One region of the Enemella evansiae genome, then DNA from elsewhere that is predicted to be linked to it. Evidence: riboswitches for the same ligand, from Rfam matches in the RefSeq annotation. Region 1 holds a riboswitch; each other region holds the start of a gene.
The links. A riboswitch is a leader RNA that binds a small molecule or an ion and turns the genes downstream of it on or off. The one in region 1 is predicted to bind thiamine pyrophosphate.
Positions count from the first base shown of each region.

Region 2: linked by a shared signal. The riboswitch ahead of thiC (phosphomethylpyrimidine synthase ThiC) and the one ahead of thiO (glycine oxidase ThiO) in region 1 are both predicted to bind thiamine pyrophosphate.
Region 3: linked by a shared signal. The riboswitch ahead of C8D81_RS11860 (ECF transporter S component) and the one ahead of thiO (glycine oxidase ThiO) in region 1 are both predicted to bind thiamine pyrophosphate.

Region 1 covers NZ_SNXA01000010.1:448,833-456,554, forward strand. The annotation lists gene C8D81_RS13485 (MFS transporter) at 1-1,166, opposite strand, end outside; gene C8D81_RS13490 (MBL fold metallo-hydrolase) at 1,408-2,226, shown strand; gene C8D81_RS13495 (YeeE/YedE family protein) at 2,394-3,458, shown strand; gene C8D81_RS13500 (sulfurtransferase TusA family protein) at 3,553-3,780, shown strand; TPP riboswitch at 3,837-3,946, shown strand; gene thiO (glycine oxidase ThiO) at 3,937-5,121, shown strand; gene thiS (sulfur carrier protein ThiS) at 5,124-5,324, shown strand; gene C8D81_RS13515 (thiazole synthase) at 5,326-6,126, shown strand; gene C8D81_RS13520 (HhH-GDP family DNA glycosylase) at 6,179-6,634, shown strand; gene C8D81_RS13525 (MurR/RpiR family transcriptional regulator) at 6,648-7,481, opposite strand; gene C8D81_RS13530 (ABC transporter substrate-binding protein) at 7,695-7,722, shown strand, end outside.
Region 2 covers NZ_SNXA01000009.1:239,462-247,183, reverse strand. The annotation lists gene C8D81_RS09300 (amidase) at 1-635, opposite strand, end outside; gene C8D81_RS09295 (YdeI/OmpD-associated family protein) at 632-1,072, opposite strand; gene C8D81_RS09290 (patatin-like phospholipase family protein) at 1,105-2,088, shown strand; gene C8D81_RS09285 (DUF3883 domain-containing protein) at 2,117-2,950, shown strand; gene C8D81_RS09280 (GDSL-type esterase/lipase family protein) at 3,306-4,847, shown strand; gene thiD (bifunctional hydroxymethylpyrimidine kinase/phosphomethylpyrimidine kinase) at 4,844-5,671, opposite strand; TPP riboswitch at 5,808-5,917, shown strand; gene thiC (phosphomethylpyrimidine synthase ThiC) at 5,913-7,637, shown strand; gene C8D81_RS09265 (MFS transporter) at 7,634-7,722, shown strand, end outside.
Region 3 covers NZ_SNXA01000010.1:88,971-96,692, reverse strand. The annotation lists gene C8D81_RS11870 (recombinase family protein) at 1-1,202, opposite strand, end outside; gene C8D81_RS11865 (LLM class flavin-dependent oxidoreductase) at 1,246-1,497, opposite strand; TPP riboswitch at 1,574-1,681, shown strand; gene C8D81_RS11860 (ECF transporter S component) at 1,715-2,356, shown strand; gene C8D81_RS11855 (ABC transporter ATP-binding protein) at 2,353-3,846, shown strand; gene C8D81_RS11850 (energy-coupling factor transporter transmembrane component T family protein) at 3,843-4,625, shown strand; gene C8D81_RS11845 (nucleoside/nucleotide kinase family protein) at 4,622-5,146, shown strand; gene C8D81_RS11840 (carboxymuconolactone decarboxylase family protein) at 5,226-5,633, shown strand; gene C8D81_RS11835 (shikimate dehydrogenase family protein) at 5,796-6,632, opposite strand; gene C8D81_RS11830 (Gfo/Idh/MocA family protein) at 6,592-7,692, opposite strand; gene C8D81_RS11825 (MFS transporter) at 7,692-7,722, opposite strand, start outside.

The DNA.
Region 1 (7,722 bases):
AGCAGCCAGCCCCAGGTCGCCCTGCCGGAATCGCTGTTCATGTAGGGAATCAGCCAGAACTGGGCCAGCGGGCCGATCAGGAATGACGAGACCGGGGTCGATGCCGACTCGACGCTCTGCGCCAGGCCGAAGACCCGGCCCTGCCGATGCAGCGGCACCACCCGCTGGATGATCGTCTGCTCGGCGGCCTCGGCGGCGGGCATCATTGCCATGAACAAGAAGATGCCCACGGCGTACAACCACTGCCATTCGCGGATCGTGAACAGCATCCCCAGCAGGGCAACGCCGACATTCACCAGCAGCAGGGTACGGACCGGATTCTCACCCAGGCCACGCTTCGCGACGATCGCGCCGCCGACGATGAACCCGGTGCCGGTGACACCGAGCACGATGCCCCAGGCTTCCACCGGGAAGAGCGTCAGTCCATAGGGATCCATCAGCGCCATGAACACCCCGCCCACCAGATTGTTGAAACAGGTGAAGAAGATCAGCGCCATCAACCCCGGCACCGCGCGTACCGCGGCGATGCTGCCGGCCAGGTCGATCTTCTTGGTGCCGAGCTCGGGATCGTGGAACACGCCCTCCTCCGGGATCGCCACCGTGAACAGGTGCAGCAACGCCAGCACGGTCAGCGTGATCGCGATCCCCAGCGTCCAGCCCATCCCGAGCAGACCGATCGCCAACCCGCTGAACACCGAGGTCAGCGTGAACGCGATGCCCTGCACCGCACCGACCAGGCCGTTCGCCTGCGGACGTTGCTCATCGGGCACCAGCAGCGTCACCGTCGTCGACAGCGCGATGTTGCGCAGGTTCTCCACCACCCCGCCGATCAGGATCACCCCGCTGAACAACCAGAACATCGGACCGGTCCAGTCGAGCAGAATCCTCTTGTCCACAACGAGATAGAGGAATCCGGCGATCAGGTACGCCGCCGTGGTCACCAGGCTGGACGCGACCATCACGCGCTTCTTCTTGTGCCGGTCGACCAGCACACCGAACGGGATGCCGAGCAGCGCCACCAGCAGCATGTAGAGCCCACCGACGATCGCGGTCGCAAGCACCGACTTCGTCTCCAGATAGACCCAGAAGGTCAGTGCGAACCACAGAAAACTCGTCGTGACATTGGCGACGAGCGTGTTCGCGAGCACGCGATGGAACTGCCTCATGGGAGCAACGCTACGAGTGATCGGGGACATCCGCTTATCCATTTCTGCGCACCTGCTGTGGCGTGGAGGGGGTGGTACGCCGACAGTCCAGCAGGGGATGCGGACAGGTTCGGTCCGCGAGGGGTGTCTGAATTCATCACGGCTCAGCTCAGCTCGTCTCGACACGCTCACCCGGCTCCGCTTCGCTGCGCCGGGTGAGCTACTCGATGAGCGGGTGGGGTGGCGGTGGGAGGATGGCGGCATGACCGTGCTCTGTCAGACCTGCGGCGTCGAGGCCGCGGATCCGCTGCCCGACGTGTGCCCGATCTGCGCGGACGAGCGGCAGTATTTGCCCGAGGACGGCGTGCAGCGCTGGGTCGAGCTCGACGAACTGCGACGCCTCGGTCACCGCACCGAGCTGAACCAGTTCGAGCCCGACCTGTGGGGTCTGGCCACCACCCCGAAGGTTGGCATCGGGCACACCGGCATGCTGGTGCGCACCCCGCAGGGTGTGGTGCTCTGGGATCCGCCCGGCTTCGTCGATGAGGGGATCGCCGCCGAGATCCGCGGCCAGGGGCCGATCATCGCCGTCGTCCCCAGCCACCCGCACATGTACGGTCTGCAGCTCGAGTGGGCCGCGGCCCTCGGCGGCGTACCCGTCGTGCTCGCCGAAGCGGACCGGCAGTGGGTGCAGCGCACCGGGGACGCCCTCGACTTCTTCACCGACCACCGCGAACTCGCGCCCGGACTGGCCGTGCACCGCTTCGGCGGACACTTCGCCGGCAGCAGCGTGCTCGAATGGTCCGCCGGTGCCGAGGGCCGCGGCGCACTGCTGGTCGCCGACACCGTGATGGTGAACCCCGACCGGACGAGCGTCAGCTTCATGCGCAGCTACCCGAACCGGATCCCGCTCTCCGGTGCCACCGCCCGACGGCTGGCCGACCGGGTCGCCGAACTGCGGGCCGACCGGGCGTACAGCAACTTCGGCAACGTGCTCGACGCCGATCTGCAGCAGGCGGTACGCCGCTCGGCGGACCGGCATGCCGCCTGGTGCGCGGGGGAGTACGACGAGGGGGACTGAGGGGGCCTCTCGACACGCTCGCTGCGCGAGCTACTCGAGGATCGTGAGGGGCGGTCCAGAATCCGGTCCGGATTTCCGGGAATACCCAAGGCCTGCCTATAGTTCCATGGTTTGAGCCTATGACCATGGGTCCTCAGTGACCCCGTCCCAGACCTGGAGCTGCACTCATGTCCCTGACCGGACTACTCCTCGGCGCGTTGCTCGGCTTCGTGCTGCAGCGCGGCCGATTCTGCGTCACCGGTGCTTTCCGTGACGTGTTCCTCGCCCGCAAGACCCGCTGGCTGACCGCCTTCCTGATCGTGATCGCCGTGCAGAGCATCGGCGTCTTCGCGCTGCAGTCCGCGGGCATCATCGAACTGTCGTTCAAGGCGCTGCCCTGGTTGGCGGTGATCGTCGGGTCGCTGATCTTCGGCATCTCGATCGTGCTCGCCGGCGGCTGCGCCACCGGCACCTATTACCGCGCCGGCGAGGGCCTGGTCGGCAGCTGGGTCGCGCTGGTGGCGTACGCCGGCTTCGCGGCGGTGATGAAATACGGCGTGCTGAAGCCCGTCAACGACGGGATGCGCGCCGAGACCGTCCCGGTGACCACCGTCCAGGACAGCCTCGGAATCTCGCCCTGGTTCCTGGTCGTGCTGCTGGTCGCCGGCGTCGGCTACCTCGCGTACCGGCAGCTGCGCAGCCAGCCGAAGCTGAAGGTCGCCACCCTGCCGCCGGAGAAGACCGGCCTGAACCACCTGCTCTTCGAGAAGGCCTGGCACCCGTTCGTCACCGCGGTGATCATCGGCCTCATCGCGATCGCCGCCTACCCGCTCAGCTACGCCGCCGGTCGCCAGGCGGGCCTGGGGATCACCACCCCCTCGGCCAACCTGACCAGCTTCCTGGTCACCGGCAACACCGCCCGCATCGACTGGGGCGTCTGGCTGGTCGTCGGCATCCTGGTCGGTTCCTTCATCGCCGCCAAGGGCGCGGGGGAGTTCAAGATCCGGGTACCCGACTCGCGGACCATCGTTCGCTCCATCGCCGGCGGCGTCGGCATGGGCGTCGGCGCCTCGCTGGCCGGCGGCTGCACCATCGGCAACGCGATGGTCGAGACCGCCCAGTTCAGCTACCAGGGCTGGATCGCCTTCGCGCTGATGTTCCTCGGCACCGGCATCGGTGCCCGGCTGTTCATCACCGGCCGGCGCAGCAAGTCCGCCAGCGGTACGCCGCAGCAGGCCCTGGTGAACGCCTGAGCGGTACCCCTCGACACGCGATCCATTGCTCCGCTCCGCTACGCATGGATCGCTACTCGGGGAACGGAAGTCCAAGCAGAAAAGGAGAATGACAATGTCCAAGCACGTACTCGAGACCGTCGGTGAGGTCTGCCCGTTCCCGCTGGTGGAGGCCAAGAAGGCGATCGCCGACCTCCCCAACGGCGACGAGCTGGTGATCAACTTCGACTGCACCCAGGCCACCGACTCGATCCCGCAGTGGGCGGCCGAGTCCGGTTACCCGGTCACCGACTACCGCAAGCTCGGTGACGCCGGCTGGACCATCACCGTCCAGAAGGCCTGACCCACATCTCCCACGGGGCATCCGGTTGAGCACCGGATGCCCCGGGTACAATTCCAGACGTTCTTCGCGGGAGTCCGAGGCATCGGGCTGAGAGGGGGCTGTGCCGCCCCGACCGTTGCAACTTGGTCCGGATCATGCCGGCGTAAGGAGAAGTCGATGGAATCACGCATCCTCTGCGGGTTCCGGGATTCCGAGCTCGACGCGATCGTCGTCGGTGCCGGGATCGCCGGACTCGCGGCCGCCTGGGGGCTGAGCCGGCGCGGTCATCGAGTGACGATCGTCAGCGATGACGCGGCCGATGCCGCCTCCCCGGTCGCCGGCGGCATGCTCGCCCCCGGTTCGGAACTCGACTACGGCGAGGACGACCTGCACGAATCGGCGGTGCGCAGCCTGGCCGCCTGGCCCGAATTCGCGGGCGAGATCGAGGAGCAGAGCGGGGCGTCGATCGGCTTCGGTACGCCCGGGACGCTGGCGGTCGCGCTGGATCGCGACGAGGACGCGGTGCTCGCCCGGCACGCCGACCTGCTGCAGGATCACGGCATCGACCACGAGCTGCTGACCGGTCGCGAGGCCCACCGCGCCGAACCCGCGCTGCGCAGTCGGATCGCCGGGGCGCTGCGGGTGCCGGGGGAGGCCAGCGTGGTCCCCGAATCCGCGCTCGCCGCCCTGCGCGCCGCGCTGGAGCAGCAGGGCGCCCGCTTCGCCACCGGCTCCGCCGAACTGCTCGGCGACCAACACGGGGTGCACGGGGTACGCCTCGGCGGCGTCCCGATCACCGCCCCGGTGGTGGTGCTCGCGGCCGGCCATCGCTCCCGGACCCTCGCCGCCTCGATCGACCTCCCCGTCCCGGTCCGCCCGGTCAAGGGCGAGATCCTCACCTTGCGCCCCGACGCCGAGGTGCCGCAGGCCATGATCCGGGCCCGGATCGACAACCATCCGATCTACCTCGTGCCCCGCCCCGACGGCACCCTGCTCGCCGGTGCGACGACCTGGGACACCGGTGAGACAGACACCCGCCCCACCGTCCGCGCCGCCCTCGACCTGCTCGGCGCCGCCGCCGAACTGGTACCCGGCCTGCGGGACGCCGAGGTGGTCGCCCACCGGGTCGGGCTGCGGCCCGGTACCCCGGACAACCGCCCGCTGGTCGGACCGACCGAGGTGCCCGGACTGCTGCTCGCCACCGGCCACTTCCGGCACGGCTTCCTGCTGGCCCCCGAGACGGCCCGTCAGGTGGGTGACGCGGTGCCCGATCTGCGGGCACCGGAGGACGTGGCTTCGACTCGCTCGTCCCTCGCTCGCTCAGCCGACGTGGGGACCCGCTCGGACGATGTGGAGGTATGAGGATGCAGATCACCTTCAACGGGGAACCGACCACGGTGCCCGACGGCAGCACGATCGCCGACCTGCTGGAACGGCAGGGGTTGAGCGGCAAGGGCCTGGCGGTGGCTGTCGACGGTTCGGTGGCCGTGCCCTCGCAGTGGGCGACCACCACGATCCCCGAGGGTGCCGAGCTCGAGGTGCTCCGACCGATGCAGGGAGGCTGACATGACCACCATCGAGAACCCCGCCGTCGCGGCTGTGGAGACCTTCGAGCTCGCCGGGCGTACGCTGCGCTCCCGGCTGCTGCTCGGCTCCGGTGGCGCCTCCAGCCCAGCGGTGCTGCGGGCCGCCGTCGAGGCCGCGGAGAGCGACATCGTCACCGTCACCATGCGCCGGGCCGGCAGCACCGCCGGCAGCGGACTGATGGAGACCCTGGTCGATCTCGGCGTACACATCCTGCCCAACACCGCGGGCTGCCGCTCGGCCCGCGAGGCCGTGCTCACCGCCGAACTCGCCCGCGCCGCCCTGGACACCGACTGGATCAAGCTCGAGGTGGTCGCCGACGACCGCACCCTGCTGCCCGATGTGCTGGAACTCATCGAGGCAGCGGAAACCCTGACCCGCAAGGGATTCCGGGTGCTGCCCTACACCACCGACGATCCGGTGGTCGCCGCCCGGCTGCAGGACGCCGGTTGTGCGGCGGTGATGCCGCTCGGTGCGCCGATCGGCAGCGGACTGGGCATCCGCAACCCGCACGCGATCGAGCTGCTGCGCGAGGCCGTCCAGGTCCCGGTGATCCTGGATGCCGGCATCGGCACCGCCTCCGAGGCCGCCCTGGCGATGGAGCTCGGCTGCGACGCCGTGCTGCTCGCCACCGCCGTCACCCGGGCCGAACGCCCGGAGCTGATGGCAGCGGCGATGCGCGACGCGGTCCGGGCCGGGTACGCCGCCCGGCGCGCCGGCCGGATCCCGCGGCGCCGGCTCGCCCGGGCCTCCTCGCCCGAGCAGGGCCGGATGGGAACCTGAGGACTGTGCACCCGAGGATTGGGCAGGCGAGGGGCTGGGTAAGAGCGCGGATATGGCCAAGCAGCATGGAGAATCCGACGAAGACAAGGCCCGGATCGGCCCCGCGGATCTGGGTATCGACCCGGCCGGGGGAGCGGACGACCAGCTGTTCAAATGGCTGGTCGCCTGCCTGCTGTTCGCGAATCCGATCAGTCAGGAGATCGCCGCGGCCGCCTTCGGTGCCCTCGACCGCGACGGGGTCCTCACCCCGAAACGACTGGCCGAGGCCGACTGGCAGCACCTGGTCGACCTGCTGGGCGAGGGCCACTACAAGCGCTACGACGAATCGAAGGCGCGCGAGCTGATCGCCCTGGGGCGTGATGTGCAGCAGCGCTACGACGGTCGGCTCGCCACGCTGCCCGAGGGCGCCGACTCCCGCAGCGCGATCCTGGACCGGCTGCAGGAGTTCACCGGAATCGGACCGAAGGCCGCCGAGATCTTCCTCCGTGAGACCGGCTGGCAGGGTTGACCAACGGCATCGATCAACGCCGGGATCGCAACACCCGCAGGGTTTCCCGCAGCGCCTCCATCGAACCGTCATAGTTCGCCTGCGCCACCCCGATGAACAGGCAGTCCAGCACCAGCAGCTGCGCGGTCCGCGAGCCCAGCGCGCCGGAGCGGAACGGGTCCTCCCGCGCCGCGGTCAGCAGCACCACTTCGGCATGCTCGGTGATCGGCGACTCACCATGGTTGGTGAGCGCGATGGTCCGCACTCCACGCGCCCGGGCGAGCCGCAGGAACTCCACCGTGTCGACGGTTTCGCCCGAATGTGACACCCCGAGCGCCACCCCGCCCGGGGGCAGCGCGGCGGCCGCCGTCCAAGCGGCGTGGGTGTCCGGCCAGAACAGCGCCGTCTGCCCGATCCGGGAGAGCTTCTGCTGCAGATCGTGCAGCACCACCGCCCCCGCACCCGCGCCGAAGAGGTCGACCCGGGCGGCACCGGAGATCAGCTCGATGGCCTCCGCCAGCGCACCGACATCCAGGGTGCGCGCGGTGTCGGCCAGCGACAGCCAGGAGTTGGTGTAGACCTTCGCCACGATGTCGGGCAGGGAATCGCTGCGGTCGATGTCCCCGGTCGCCTCGGTGGTCGCTCCGGCCGCCTCGTCCCGGCGGGCGTCCAGGGTGAGGTCCATCCAGAACGCCTTGAAATGCCGATAACCGAGCCGCTGGAACAGGCGTACCACCGTCGCCGTCGAGGTCTCCGCCCGGGCGGCCACCGACGAGATCGTCGGATGCGGTTCCCCGCTGTCCGGCTCCAGGAAGACCCGTGCCACCCGGGCCTCGGCCGGCTTCAGCGAGGGGAGCAGAGCGCGCAAGCGGATCGTCGCGGGCTTCGACTCGCTCGTTCCTCGCTCGCTCAGCCGGCGGGTGGTGGGTTCGCTCGTTCCTCGCTCGCTCAGCCGGCGGGTGGGTGGCCGGGGTGGCATCGTCCTCCGATCTCAGGTTGAAAACGATTCTTACATGTCTGACCAATTGTATGTAAGGTTCTTTCACCGGGGACCTGACCAAGGAGGATCTTGATGCCCGCCATGCGATCTACCGTCCGGCGGCTCGCCG
Region 2 (7,722 bases), on a different contig from region 1:
GTGTACTGGCCGAAGCCGTCCGGGGCCTGCGGCACCCGACCCGGGCTGGGCCGCAGGCCCACCACGTTGCAGAAGGCAGCGGGATTGCGCAGCGAACCGCCGAGGTCGGTGCCATCACCCAGCGGGGTCATCCCGGTGGCCAGGGCGACCGTCTGGCCACCGGAGCTGCCGCCGGCGGATCTGCTTGTGTCATAGGGATTGTCGGTGCGCCCGAAGACCGGGTTGAAGGTGTGAGAACCGGCGGCGAACTCGGGCACATTGGTCTTGCCGAGGGTGATCACGCCGGCGGCGTGCAGTCGTTCGATCACCAGGTCGTCGGTGGCCGGGACGTGATCGGCGAAGATCGGTGACCCCTGGGTGGTGCGGATGCCGGCGGTGTCGTGGACGTCCTTGTGCAGCATCGGTACGCCGTGCAGCACCGGCAGGTCGTCGTTGTTGGCGGCGTGGTCGTCGGCGCGGGCAGCGGCGTCGAGCGCCTGCTCGGCGACCAGAGTGATGACGGCGTTCACCCGCGGATTGACGTGTTCGATCTGGGTCAGGAAGGCCTCGGTGGCCTCCCGGGAGGAAATCTCACCGTCGGCGATGGCGGCGGCGAGCCGGGTGGCGGGCAGGAAGCAGAGCTCGGGGTCGGTCATGACTGGTCGAGAGACTCGAGAAGGGTGGTGAGGCGGCGACTGCGGGTCTCCGGTTTCTTCGCCCCGGTGAGGGATGCGGCGGCCTCCTTGCGGCGGGTGAAGCTGAGCTGGTCCCAGGCGGCGCGGGCCGCGGGCCGTTCGGCCAGGGCGGCCGCCAAGTCGTCGGGGACCTCGACGGTGCGCTCGCTGGTGTCCAGGGTGAGTTCGATCTGGTAGGTCTGGCCGGCCTCGACACCGAGCATGGCCTTGTTGGCCTTGGTCAGCCCGAGCAGATTGCGGCCGCCCATCGGCGCGATCCGCAGGGCGAGTTGCTGGCCGGCGATCGTCGCCCGGACCGGTGGTCGTCTGCCCCCGGCCAGCGCGTCGACCGCCTCGTCCGGGATCACGAAGGCGGTGTTCGAGGCAGTGATCTGCGTCAGCGGCAACGACAGCTTCATGGCGGGAGATTACCGCTGGCTAGATTGTGGGCATGGCGATGGCCCCCGATGAGACCCCCGCAACGCGACCCGCCGATCTGGTGATGGAGGGCGGTGGCGTCAAGGGCATCGCGTTCGGCGGGGTGCTCGAGGTGCTGGCCGCACGCGGGTACCGGTTCGAGCGGTGCGCCGGCACCTCGGCCGGCGCGATCTCGGCCGCGTTGGTGGCGGCGCTGCAGCGGGCCGGGGAGTCTCCGGACCGGGTACGCGAGGTGGCCGCCACGATGGATTTCCAGCGGTTGCGGGATTCCGGGCCGCTCGGGCGGGCGCTGGGGCCGTTCCACACGGTCGGTGATGTGGCATCGCTGCTGGTCCGGGGTGGGTTGTACCGCGGGGACTACCTGGCCGACTGGCTGGGCGGGGTGCTCGGCGATCTCGGTGTGCGGGTCTTCGGGGATCTGCGGCGGGTCGATCCGGGGTCGGCGCTGCCGCCGGAGCGGGAGTATCGGTTGGTGGTGGTGACCAGCGATCTGTCCCGGCGGCGGATGACGCTGTTCCCCTGGGATGCGGCGAGTTACGGGTTGGATCCGGACGAGTTGTCGGTGGCGCAGGCGGTCCGCGCATCGGCGGCGATCCCGTTCGTCTTCCAACCGGTGCGGCTGCGTACGCCCGATGGCACCGCGAGCCTGGTGGACGGCGGCATCCTGTCGAACTATCCGATCACCATCTTCGACCAGCCCGACCGGGCCCAGTCACGCTGGCCGACGATCGGCGTACGCCTGTCGGCCCGCGAGGGCGATCGCCCGGTGGAACCGGTGAACAATGCGCTGGACATCGGGATCGCCGTCGTCGACACCGCGATGACCGGCGCCGACGCCCGCCACATCGACGACCCCGACACCATTGCCCGCACCATCTTCGTCGACGCCGGCTCGGTCCGCCCCACCGACTTCTCGATCAGCCCCGAGCGCCAGTACGAACTGATCCAGCGGGGGCGGGATGCCACGGAGAAGTGGTTGGGAGAAGGCAGTGCCTAGCCCCATGCGTACGCGGTAGATTTTGCCCGTGCCGCCACCCTGGAGCCCTGAGCAGAACGAGATCACCGTCGCTGCATATCTGACGATGCTGCGACAGGAGTTGGTGGGGCAGGAGTTCCAGAAGGCGCCGGTGCATGCTGAAGTCGCTGCGCTAACGGGGCGGGGTGCCAAGGCCGTCGAATGGAAGATGCAGAACATTTCATTCGTCATGCAGCTGCTCGGAGTTCCCTGGATCGAAGGTTACAAACCCGCGAGAGGGATCCAGAGCGCCCTGATTGAGGAGGTGCGCTCGCAGGTAGCCGGCGATTCGAACCTGTTGTCGCTGATGGAGGACAACGTCACCAGACGGGCCGCACCGCGGACCGACTTCGCCTGGCATGAAGTAGCGCCGCCTGAGGCTCCCGAACTGCCAGAAGTGACCCAGTTTCAGTTCGAACCGATGCCCATCGATTTTCCACGGCTCGAGGCTGAGAACCGGGCACTCGGCCTTGCCGGAGAGCTTGCGGTACTAAACAGAGAACGGCAGCACTTGCGGGATGCAGGCAGGCCGGATCTTGCCGAGGTTGTCGAACATGTCTCGGTAGAACGGGGGGATGGCGCAGGCTATGACATTCGCTCCTTCGACCTCGATGAGCGCGAGCGCTTTATCGAGGTCAAAACCACTCGTCGAGGTGCAGCATGGCCGATGTGTGTCACCCGCAATGAGGTGAGGTTCAGCGAGCATGAGAGCGATCGGTTCGAGATGCACCGGGTCTTTCACTTCAGCAGGGAGCCGATGGGTATCTACGTCCTGCGCGGCGCCGTCACCGAGACCTGTTGGCTGAGTCCATTGACGTACCGGGCAATACCCCGCGCCGCCTAACCGGGCGGTCGGTTTCGGCAGCAGTCTTGGCAGGGTCAGCCGAGCAGGGTCATGATGTGAGCGCCGGGGGAGGGGACGCCCTCGGTTTCCACCCCTGGAGAGCAGGTACGCCATGGTCTGGCGCGTCGTAATGGTCGGATTGCTGATCGCCGCCTGGCTGGGAGTGCAACCGGCGCACGCGGTGACACCGTCGCCCACCCCGACCCGGACTGCTACCGCGTCCCGGACTGCTACCGCGTCCCGGACTGCTACCGCGTCCCGGACTGCTACCGCGCCCCGGACGGCGACCGCGACACCCACGCGGACTGCCACACCCACGCGTACCACCCCTGGGACGGCAACACCCACCGTGACGGTGACGCCGAGGTCGGCGGCAACGGCACGGGCCGCCTGCTCCGTCGATTTCGCGGCCGTCGGTGCCTCGTTCACCGAGATGGGTTCACCGACCTACGGCTCGGGCACCTATTTCGACCAGACCCTCCCGGGCCCCGGCTCCTGGGCGTACTGGACCGACCAGGATCCCGCCCTGCAGCTGACCGGTGGGTACGCGCACAGTGGGTGGCGGACCAGCGACCTGGCGGGGGTCTCCGACCTCCGGGTGCAGAGCGGCAGCTATCTGGTGATCCTGGCCGGCACCAACAATGTGCTGCGCCGAGAGCCATTCAGCAACGTTCCAGCAGACCTGGACCGGATCGTCGCGACCTCGGGTGTACCGGCGCAGCGCGTTTTGATCTCACTGCTTCCACCCACCGACCCCGCACCCGACCTGATCGCGCCCTTCAACTCCCTGATCCGTTCCTGGGCGGCGAATCGTGGGGTGCAGGTCATCTCGGCCGCCGAGCACATGGACGCCGGGGATGGGTCCTTCAAGCCGGGCATGAGCACCGACGGTGTCCATCTCACCCAGCAGGAGGCGCGCCGACTGGGCGAGTCCGTCGCGGCCCACCTCAGTGCAATGGCCGGTTGCGAACCGACCGAGTTCAGCGCCCGCGCCGATGTTGCCGGTACGCCCACCCAGGATGCCCGATGCGGGCTCCGGGACGGTGGTTGCGCCCAGCTCCGACAACGCGGTGAGCTGTATCGATCGGCGACCACCGGAGCCCGCCTGGTGAAGGGGTCGATCGCCACCCGGTGGCGCACCCTGGGTGCCGAGGGTGGACAACTCGGTTACCCGATCGACGACGAGTTCTGTGGTCTGCGCGACTCCGGTTGCCTGAGTCGATTCCAAGGTGGGTTGGTCTACTGGAGCGGTGGCTCCGGTGCCCACTCGGTCACCGGGCTCACCCTTGACCACTATGCCCGACAGGGTTGGGAGACCGGTCTGCTGCGCTATCCGACCGCCGAGAAGGAGTGCGGGTTGCGTGCGGGCGGTTGTCGACAGCGCTTCCAGAACGGAGCCATCTACTGGTCGTCCGGGACCGGAACCCGCACGGTGCGCGGTCTGATCGAGCAGTCGTGGGTACGCGAGGGCGGTGTCGACGGGCACCTCGGTTATCCCACCTCCGATGAGTTCTGCGGGTTGCGCGACGGCGGTTGTGCGAACCGGTTCCAGGGGGCCACCTACTACTGGTCACCAGCGACCGGCACCGCCTGGTCCCGCGGTGCGATCTTCGACCGCTGGGGCGCCGAACGCTGGGAGGCCGGATGGCTCGGCTATCCCTTGCACAGTGAGTATTGCGGGCTCCGGGACGGCGGTTGTTTCCAGTCCTTCCAGAATGGCGCCATCTACTGGTCCCCGGGTTCGGGCGCCCATTTCGTGCGGGGTCTGCTGCGCCAGTGGTGGGCCGATCAGGGCTGGGAGAACGGTCGCCTCGGCTACCCGACCAGCGATGAGTTCTGCGACGCCTCCGGTTGCTGGCAGGACTTCCAGGGTGGCCGGCTGGTCTGGCGGCGTTAGGGCTGCGTACCGCGGGTGTCGTTCAACTCGGTGAAATGATCGACCGGGCCGTGACCATGGCCGATCTCGAGCCGGTCGCCGTTCGTCAGAGCGCTGGTGAGCCAGAACTTCGTGATCCGCGCCGTGCCCGGCCAGTCGGAGAGCTGGGGGCGGAGTGCGGCCAAGGCGGAGGAGAGCGTACAGCCGGTGCCGTGGGTGTTCTTCGTGTCCACGCGCTCGTCGGCGAACTCGCGTACCCCGTCTTCGTCGGCCCAGACATCGACCGACTCCGCGCCACCGAGGTGACCGCCCTTGAGTAGTACCCGCTGGGCGCCCAGCTCGGCCCGTAGTTTCTCTGCCTGGGAGCGCATTCCGGCCACATCGGTCACCGGGTCGGCGCCGAGCAGCACGGCCGCCTCCGGGACGTTCGGCGTGATCACCGACGCCAGCGGGACCAGCCCGCGGATCGCGTCGGTGGCGTCCTCATCGACCAGCCGGTCACCGCTGGTGGCGACCATCACCGGGTCCAGCACCGAGTACGCCGAGGCCAGCGGTTCGGCGGCCAGGAACCGGCCCACCGTCTCGGCGATCTCGGCCGTCGCGAGCATCCCCAGCTTCACCGCATCGATACCGACATCGGCCAGCAGTGTCTCCAGCTGCTCGGCGACGAACGCGGCCGGCACCACATGCACCCCGGTCACGCCCTGGGTGTTCTGCGCGGTCAGTGCGGTGATCACCGCGGTGCCGTAGGCGCCCAGCTGGTGGAACGTCTTCAGATCGGCCTGGATGCCGGCGCCACCACTGGGATCGCTGCCGGCGATGGTGAGGGCGACGGGTCGGTCCATGGATCAAGGGTAGGTGGTTCGGTTCGGCGCGAAGTGGTGAGGGGAGGTTCATCTCGACACGCACCGCCGGCTCCGCTTCGCTGCGCCGGCGGTGCTACTCGATGAACGTGGGGATTCGGGGGTGTGTAGGGTGGGTGGAAACCCACGCGGGGGCCTCTGGCAAGGGGCTGAGATCGGGCTGACGCCGCCCGGACCGTTCGAACCTGTCCGGGTCATTCCGGCGAAGGAAGTGAGGCATCTCATGACTGAGGTCCATCCACAGCACCACCTGCACCACCTCGACGAGGGCGACCTGAACGTCCCGGTCACTGCCATCTCGCTCGCGGATTCCCCTGACGGCACAGCGAATCCCGATGTGCACGTCTATCGCACCGCCGGTCCCGGCAGCGACCCGACCCGGGGCCTGCCAGCACGCCGGGCCGAGTGGATCACCGCGCGGGGCGACGTGGAGGCGTACACCGGTCGCGCCCGCAATCTCGCCGACGACGGTCGCAGCGCCGTCCGCCGCGGTGAGGCATCCCAGGCCTGGCAGGGCGAGCAGCGCGACCCGCTGCGCGCCACCGAAGGCCGCACCGTCACCCAGATGCACTACGCCCGCCAGGGCACGATCACCCCGGAGATGCGCTTCATCGCGCTCCGCGAGAACGTCGACGTCGAGCTGGTCCGCAGCGAGGTCGCCGCCGGCCGGGCCATCATCCCGGCCAACATCAACCACCCCGAGTCCGAACCGATGATCATCGGAAAAGCCTTCCTCACCAAGATCAACGCCAACATCGGCAACTCCGCGGTCACCTCCTCGATCGCCGAGGAGGTCGAGAAACTGAGCTGGGCCACCCGCTGGGGCGCCGACACCGTGATGGACCTGTCCACCGGTGACGACATCCACACCACCCGCGAGTGGATCCTGCGCAACTCCCCGGTGCCCATCGGCACCGTGCCGATCTATCAGGCCCTGGAGAAGGTCAACGGGGAGGCCGACCAGCTCAGCTGGGAAGTCTTCCGGGACACCGTGATCGAACAGGCCGAGCAGGGGGTGGACTACATGACGATCCACGCCGGCGTGCTGCTGCGCTACGTCCCACTCACCGCCCGGCGGGTCACCGGAATCGTCTCCCGCGGCGGGTCGATCATGGCCGGCTGGTGCCTGGCGCATCACCGGGAATCCTTCCTCTACGAGCATTTCGACGAACTCTGCGAGATCTTCGCCCGCTACGACGTCGCCTTCTCCCTCGGCGATGGCCTGCGGCCCGGCTCCACCGCCGACGCCAACGACGAGGCCCAGCTCGCCGAGCTGCGCACCCTCGCCGAACTCACCGAACGGGCCTGGGCCCACGACGTCCAGGTGATGGTCGAGGGCCCGGGCCACGTGCCGCTCGACCTGGTGCCGGAGAACGTACGCCTCCAGCAGGACTGGTGCCACGGTGCGCCGTTCTACACCCTCGGCCCGCTGGTCACCGACATTGCACCCGGGTATGACCACATCACCTCGGCCATCGGTGCCGCGGTGATCGCCCAGCACGGCACCGCGATGCTCTGCTACGTCACGCCGAAGGAGCACCTCGGCCTGCCCAACCGCGACGATGTGAAGACCGGTGTGATCACCTACAAGATCGCCGCCCATGCCGCCGACATCGCCAAGGGTCACCCCGGCGCGCGGGACCGGGACGACGCGATGTCCAAGGCCCGGTTCGAGTTCCGCTGGCACGACCAGTTCGCGCTTGCGCTCGACCCGGAGACCGCGATGGCCTACCACGACGAAACCCTGCCGGCCGAACCCGCCAAGACCGCCCACTTCTGCTCGATGTGCGGGCCGAAGTTCTGCTCGATGCGGATCAGCCAGGACATCCGCGACACCTACGGCGACCAGCTCGCCACCGGGATGGCGGAGAAGTCCCGGCAGTTCATCGAACTCGGCAAACGCGTCTACCTCGAGCCGGAGGTGGCCAGCAGCCAGGCAGACCGGTGACCGCGGCGCTGCAGGACTCACCCAGGGCCCTGCCGCCCGCCGGCCGGGCGGCGCTGCGGGGCGGGATCGCCGGGAACTACGTCGA
Region 3 (7,722 bases), 360 kb from region 1:
TCGATCTGGTCGATGCGGGCCTTTCCGCCCCTGATCGCCTCCGTGATCTCCAGGACGGGCTGGCGCACGTCCAGCAGCAGCGGGCTCAGCTCCTTGACGCGCTCGACCAGAGCGTTCCGCTCGGTCAGCAGCGCCTCGCGGTCCGGCCCGTCGTCCTCCTGCGGCATCACGAGGTCGTGCACGTCCACCGACGACAGGCGGGTGAGCACCGCCTCGGTGACCATCGCATCGACGGGCTCGCGCTGGCGGGTGAGGTGGAACTGCTCGCCGCAGCGGTACGTCGGCTGCTTGCGGCTGTTGGTCCCCGAGACGAGCGTCGCGCCGCACTTCCCGCACAGGCCAATCGTGGACAGGAGGTACTTCGGCTGGTTGCCCTGCCTCGCCGACCTCCGCACGTTGTCCTCCAGCTTTGCCACCGCGGCCCGCCACGTCTGCTCGCCAACGATGGGCGGGAACGCGTCGCCCTGCACCGGGTACAGCTCGCCCGAGGCGTAGTGCTTGATGTAGCCAGCGTAGAGCGGGTTCGCCAGCAGGTACCGCACGGCATCGACGGAGAACGCCGACCCGCGCGCGGTCAGATGACCGGCGCTGTTCAGGTCCTCGCGGATGCGACGGATCGACAGCGACGGCTCGCCGAGGAACGCATCGAAGGCCCGCCGTACGGCGTCGGCCTCCGCCTCGATCAGCTCACCCTCCCTCGTCCAGCCGAACGCCTTCCAGGAGGACGCCGGGATGCCCTCGGCGCGGCGGCGCTCGTTCGACCTGATCTGACGCTCCGCCTTGCGGCGCGCCTCGAACCGCGCGAGAGCGGCGAGCATCGTCGCCCGGAACTCGCCGTCCGCCGTCGAGAGGTCGATCTCGCCGTCCACGGTGACGACGCGCAGGCCGAGGTCGATCAGCGTGTTCAGGTCCTTCGTGCTGCGCAGGAGGCGGTCCATGTCCACGGCGACGACCATCGAGAACCTGCCCGCGCGGGCGTCGTCCAGCATCTCGGCCCACCGGGTGCCAGCGCGGCGCTTCTTCGTCGCCGACACAGCGTTGTCGTCGTAGACCTCGACGACCTCCCAGTCCTTGGCCTCGGCGAGAGCCCTGATCTTCCGCAACTGGGTCTCGACCGTCCACCGGTCGCCCTTGCGATCCATCGAGGCGCGGACGTACGCGGCGACCTCGTTCGTCTTCCTCAGCGATACCAGTTCAACCATGCAACCAAGCTTACGTGAACGAGTGTTGCAACCGCGACATGCGCTAGCGCATGTCGATCACCCCGGTACCGATCTCGATCCGCTTGGTGCGGGCACCGATCGCGGCGAGCAGCGGGAACGGCGAACCGAGCTGCCGGGCGAAGTGGTGCACCCGGAAGTACGCCCCGTCACCGCCGAGCTCCTCGGTCGCGACGGCCAGGTCGATCGACTGCAGCAGCGCATCGGAGGCGGTGCGCACCTTGGAGTAGGGCGTCTCGCTCCAATGGCCGAAGTTCAGGAAACCAATTTTCTTCACACTCGTTCAACAGTCAACTACTTGGTGGTATTCCCGGCACGCCCCCGCGACCGGGACCGCGGCCCGGTTCTATACTGATTCGGATCACGGGAGTCCGGGGCACCGGGCTGAGAGGAAGGTCAGACCTTCGACCGTCACACCTGATCTGGGTCATGCCAGCGCAGGGAGGCCTCTTGCACCAGCCGCCGCTGGGCCCGTGCGAGCAGAGAGGCACACGATGAGCAACCAGAAGCACGAGCAGGCTCGCGTCGACGACCAGACCCGGCCGGACAGCGGTGGTCGGCACCGCTGGCGGGTGGTCGACATCGTCGTCGCGGCGGTCCTCGGCGTCGCCTGCGGCCTGATCTTCTTCGGCTGGAACTCCCTGGGGTACGCCTGGTACTCGGCGATGGATGCGCTCACCCCGGGCCTGGGTGGCCTGGCCGCCGGCGTCTGGTTCCTCGGCGGCCCGCTCGGCGGGTTGATCATCCGCAAGCCCGGTGCGGCGCTGTTCGTCGAACTGGTCGCCGGTTTCGTCTCGATGGCGCTTGGCAACCAGTGGGGCTGGGAGACGATGTACTCCGCACTCGCTCAGGGGCTCGGCGCGGAGCTGGTCTTCGCGATCTTCGCCTACCGCCGCTTCGGCGCGATCGTCGCCATCCTGGCCGGCCTGCTCGCCGGCGTCGGCGCCTGGGTCAATGAGTTCATCCTCGGCAACTGGTCCAAGTCGGCCGGTTACAACACGCTGTACCTGATCTGCACCGCGCTCTCCGGTGCGGTGCTGGCGGGCCTGCTGGCCTGGCTGCTGATGAAGGCGTTGGCGCGTGCCGGGGCGCTGGATCGCTTCGCCGCCGGGCGCGAGTCCAGGCGGCTGGTCTGAGCAACACCACCGACCCGGCCGCCACCCCGCTCGCGGTCCGCGCCGAGGGCTGGGGTTGGCGGCATGCGGGGCGGCGCGCCTGGGCGGTCACCGACCTCGATCTGACCATCGAACCGGGTGAGCGGGTACTGCTGCTCGGCGCGTCCGGGGCGGGCAAGAGCACCCTGCTGCACGCGCTGGCCGGTGTGCTCGGCGGCGCCGAGGAGGGCGAGGAAACCGGCCGGTTGCTCGTCGGCGGCAAGCATCCCTCCCGGCAGCGCGGCCGGATCGGGCTGGTCCTGCAGGACCCGGAATCCCAGGTGGTGCTGGCCAGGATCGGTGACGACGTCGCCTTCGGACTGGAGAACCTCGGCGTACCGCGGTCCGAGATCTGGCCGCGGGTCAGCGAATCCCTGCACCGGTTGGGATTGCGGATGCCGTCGGATCATCCGACGAGCCAGCTCTCCGGCGGGCAGAAGCAGCGATTGGCACTGGCCGGAGCTGTCGCCATGCGCAGCGGGCTGCTGCTGCTCGACGAACCCACCGCCAACCTCGACCCGGTCGGCATCGAGGAGGTCCGGGCCGCGGTCAGCGAGCTGGTCGCCGACCGCTCGACCACGCTGGTCGTGGTCGAGCACCGGGTGGATCTCTGGCAGGACCTGGTGGACCGGGTCGTGGTGCTCGACGCCGGCGGTGGCGTACTCGCCGACGGCCCGCCCGACCGGGTCTTCGCCGAGCAGCGGGACCGGTTGCTGGCCGCCGGGGTCTGGGTGCCGGGCGTACCGCTGCCCGAGGTGGCCGTGCCCACGCCACCGGCCGATGCCACCGAGCTGCTGGTCGGCCGGGGGCTCGCCATCGGTTACGACACCGTGCTGCGCGATGGCATCGACGTCACCCTCCCGGCGGGCACCTCCACGGTCTTCACCGGCCCGAACGGTGCCGGGAAGACCACCCTGGCGCTCACCCTGGCCGGGTTGTTGCCCCGGCTCGGCGGTGACCTGGTGGCGGCTCCGGAGCTGCGGCCCCCCGCCCGGCGACGTGCCTTCGGGCGTACGCCGAATCCGGCCGATCCGGCGACCTGGCGCTCGGTGGATCTGCTGCCCCGGATCGGTACGGTCTTCCAGCAGCCCGAGCACCAGTTCGTCGCGGCCACGGTCCGCGAGGAGCTCGCCGTCGGGCTGCGGGCGCTGGGCGTCCCCGCCACCGAGATCACCCGGCGGGTCGAGGAACTCCTTGCCCTGTTGCATCTCGAACCGCTGGCCGCGGCGAATCCGTTCACCCTCTCCGGTGGGCAGAAACGCCGGCTCTCGGTCGGTACGGTGCTGGCCACCGGCCCGCGACTCATCGTGCTCGACGAGCCGACCTTCGGCCAGGACCGGACCACCTGGCTGGACCTGGTACGCCTGGTCGCGGGCATGCTGGGTGAGGGGCGTGCGGTGCTCTCGGTCACCCATGACGAGCCGTTCATCGAGGTGCTCGGGCAGCGCCGGTTGGCGGTGGCGGCACGATGACCGAGAAGGCGAACACGCTGCTGGATCGGTTGAATCCGGTGACCCGATTCGCGATGGCGCTGGTGCTCTCGATCCCGCTGATCCTCACCCTGGACTGGTTGAGTGCCGCGGTCGGGCTGGTGCTGGTGCTCATCGCCGCGCTGGTCTGTGGATTCCCGCCGCGGCTGATCGCCCGCCGGCTGGCGGTGCTGTTCGTGGTCGGGATGCTGGCGGCGATCTCGATGGCACTGTACGGGCGCCCCGGTGGCGCGGAATGGTTTGCCTGGTTGCTGATCCGGGTCACCGACAACTCGCTGCTGCTGGCGGTGGCTGTGTTGTTGCGGGTGCTGGCGCTCGGCCTGTCGGCGGTGCTGCTGTTCGGCGATGTGGACCCCACCGACCTGGCCGACGGATTGGCGCAGGTGGCCCGGTTGCCGGCGCGGTTCGTGCTCGGCGCGCTGGCCGGGATCCGGATGCTGGGGCTGTTCACCGACGACTGGCGGAGCCTCGGACTGGCCCGCCGCGCCCGCGGCCTCGGTGACACCGGACGGGTCCGGCGCTGGTTGTCGATGGCCTTCGCGCTGCTGGTGCTGGCGATCCGGCGCGGCAGCCGACTGGCCACGGCGATGGAGGCGAAGGGTTTCGGCGCGACCGGTCCGGATGCTCCGGAACGCAGCTGGGCAAGGGAATCCCGGCTGCGGGGCGCCGACGCGGTGGGTGTGCTGGTGTGTGCGGTGATGGGTGCGGTCGCGGTCGGCGCCGCGGTCTGGTTCGGCACCGCCAACTGGGTGGGCTCGTGATCGCCGAGGCGCTGGCACCGCTGCTGCAGCCGGGACTGACCGGGCCCGGGCGATGGGTGGCGCTCCTCGACGGCGGCTCCGGATCCGGCAAGACGAGCACCGCGCACGAGCTCGCCCGACTTCTCGATCCGGCACCGCGGGTGGTCAGCCTGGACGACTGCTATCCCGGCTGGGACGGCCTGACCGCCGGCGCAGCGATGGTGACCGCCGACATCCTCTCGGACCGCGCGGGTTATCGGCGCTGGGACTGGGCCGCCGATCGGCCCGGGGAGTGGGTCCCGCTCGACCCGGCCGCGGATCTGATCATCGAGGGGTGCGGGGCGATCACCCGGGCATCGGTCGCGCTGGCGTCGGTGTCGGTCTGGTTGGAACTGTCCGAGCCGGTACGCCGCCAGCGGGCGCTGGCCCGGGACGGTGCCGCCTACGAGCCGCACTGGGAGCGCTGGGCGGCCCAGGAGCGCCGGCACTGGCTGCAGGATCGGCCGCGGGACCTGGCGGATCTGGTCATCGAGCTCGACTGACGATCATCGAGTAACTGCCCCGGCGCAGCGGAGCGGAGCCGGGGCAGCGTGTCGAGATGGCCGATGGAAGAATCGGGCCATGACGAGCGAACGGCAGAACGCCGAGATCGAGGGCTACCTGGCCAGCTACCGGGAGCTGATGGGTTTCGTGCCGCCGCGGGTCGCGGCTCGCTTCGAGTCGCTGCGCTCCAGCAACCCGGAACTTCTGCTGGCACAGGAGAAGGCGCGAGCGCTGGTGTCGAACCCGGCCGACCTGGACCAGCTGACGGTGCAACTGATGCTGTTCGCGATCCTGGCCAGCCGACTCAGCGATGCGGCGAAGCTGCACGGCTGGGCGGCGCGGCGTCAGGGGGCGAGCTGGGAGCAGCTGCAGCAGACGCTCGATCTGGCGTACCTCTTCGGTGGTCAGTCGGTCGCCAACCGGGCACCGTCGGTGCTCGCCGAGATCCGGGAACTGGAGGAGCGTCACGGCCTGCCGGAACGCTGACGCTCATCGAGTGGTCCGGCGGTGCCGACGCGAAGCGAGGCAGCGCCGGACGTGTCGAGATGTGCCGATCGAGGTGGTTCATCTCGACACGGTCGCTGCGCGACCTACTCGATGAACGTAGGGGACACGGTCGCTGCGCGACCTACTCGATGAACGTATGGGTCAGGCGGCGAGTTGGGCGTGTTCGCGGAGCTGGGCGGGGGTTGGCAGCGGGGTGAACCCGAAGAACTCCAGATAGGCGGGGATCTGTTCGAAGAGCATGTCGGTGCCGACCTGGGTGGTGCAGCCGCGCTGCCGCGCCGCCTGCAGAAACGGTGTCATCGCCGTGGTCATCACCACCTCCCCGACGAAGGTGCCGGGTGCCAACCGGTCCACCGCGACCGGCATCGGGTCACCCGGGTTCATCCCCATCGGAGTCGCGTTCACCACCACATCGAAACCCGCCGGATCGCTGCTCCCGGTCTGCACCTCGAGTGCCGGATGGTGGCTGCGCAGCCGGTCGGCCAGGCCCAGCATCACCGGCTCCCGGGTATCGAACACCGCGATCCGGGAAACCCCTGCCGTGGCGAGGGATGCGGCGATCGCCGATCCCACACCACCGGAACCGACGACCAGCGCGGACAGGCCCTGTGGTGGGCGCCCGTTACGCCGCATGCCGCGGACGAACCCCTCCCCGTCGAACATGTCCGCGACCAGGCGCCCGCCGGGTTCCACCCGGACCGCGTTGGCGGCACCGGCGATGGCTGCAGCGGGGCGGACCTCGTCGACCAGGTCGAGCACCGTCACCTTGTGCGGCATGGTGACCAGCGCCCCGCGCACATTCGTCGCCTTCATCAGCAGCCCGAACTCGGCGGCGAACTCCGTGGCCCGGACCCCGAGCGGTACCACGCAGGCATCGATCCCGGCATGGGCGAACCACGGGTTGTAGATCATCGGTGCCTTGAACGAGTGCGTCGGATCACCGAGGTGCAGGAGCAGGGTCGAGTTTCCCGTGAGCATGGGGATTCCTCTCGTTTCCGGGGGTGGGTACGGTGACCGTGCTGCCGGTGCGGGCGGCGGTCAGGATCGCGTCGATGGTGGCGACGGCCGCCAGCCCGGCGGCACCGTCACACACCGGTTGCTGGTCGCCGCGGATCACCGCGGCGAAATGCGCCAGCTGGGCGTCGATCGGGTCGACGGCCGGGACCGGCACCCTCTCGCCGATCAGCGGCTCGGTCCAGGAAGCTTCGCCGGCAAAGGACTTCAGCCGCATGGTCGGGATGGCGAGTGAGCCCTCGGTGCCCATCACCACATAGGCGTCCTCGTCGTCGTGGTGGTCGTAGTCGGGGTTCTCGCCACTGGTCTGCTCCCACGACCGCGCCGAGGCCGCCACGTCGGAGAGCAGGAAGCTGCCGAGCGCCCCGTTCGCGAACCGGAGCAGGATTCCCGCGGTGTCCTCCACCTCGAATCCGCGGGCGGCGGCCGAGGTCATCGCCTGCACCTCGACCACCGGGCCGAGCAGTTGGTGCAGGTTGTCGACCTCGTGGATCAGGTTGAGCTGGATCGGGCCGCCACCGCTCCGGCGTCGCCAGCCACCGCCGACCTCGAAGTAGTCATCGGGTTTGCGGAAGCAGGCGCTGCCCTGGACCGCCACCAACCGGCCCAGCCGACCGGAGGCGATCACCTCGCGGGCGGTCCGCATGATCGCGGAGTGGTTGCGGTGGTGGCCGGTCAGCAGTGGTACGCCACCGGCCTGCGCGAGGGCCACCAGGTCGGCCGCCTCGGCGACCGTGGTGGCCAGCGGTTTCTCCACCAGCACAGGGATCCCGGCCCGCAGCACCGCCAGTCCATCGGCATGGTGCTGCAGGTTCGGGGTGGCCAGGATCACCCCGTCCGGGCGCTGGTCGGCGAGCAGGTCGGCCACCGAGGCGTACCCCGGGACCGCCAGCTCGTCGGCGATCTCGGCGGCCGCCGGGGCCGGGTCCGCGATCGCGCAGACCTCGGTCCCGGCGTACGCCTGGATCGCGGCGAGGTGCCGGCGGCCGATCAGCCCCGCCCCGGCCACGGCGACCCGCAGCATCAGGACCGACTCCCGGACTCGGCGCGCAGC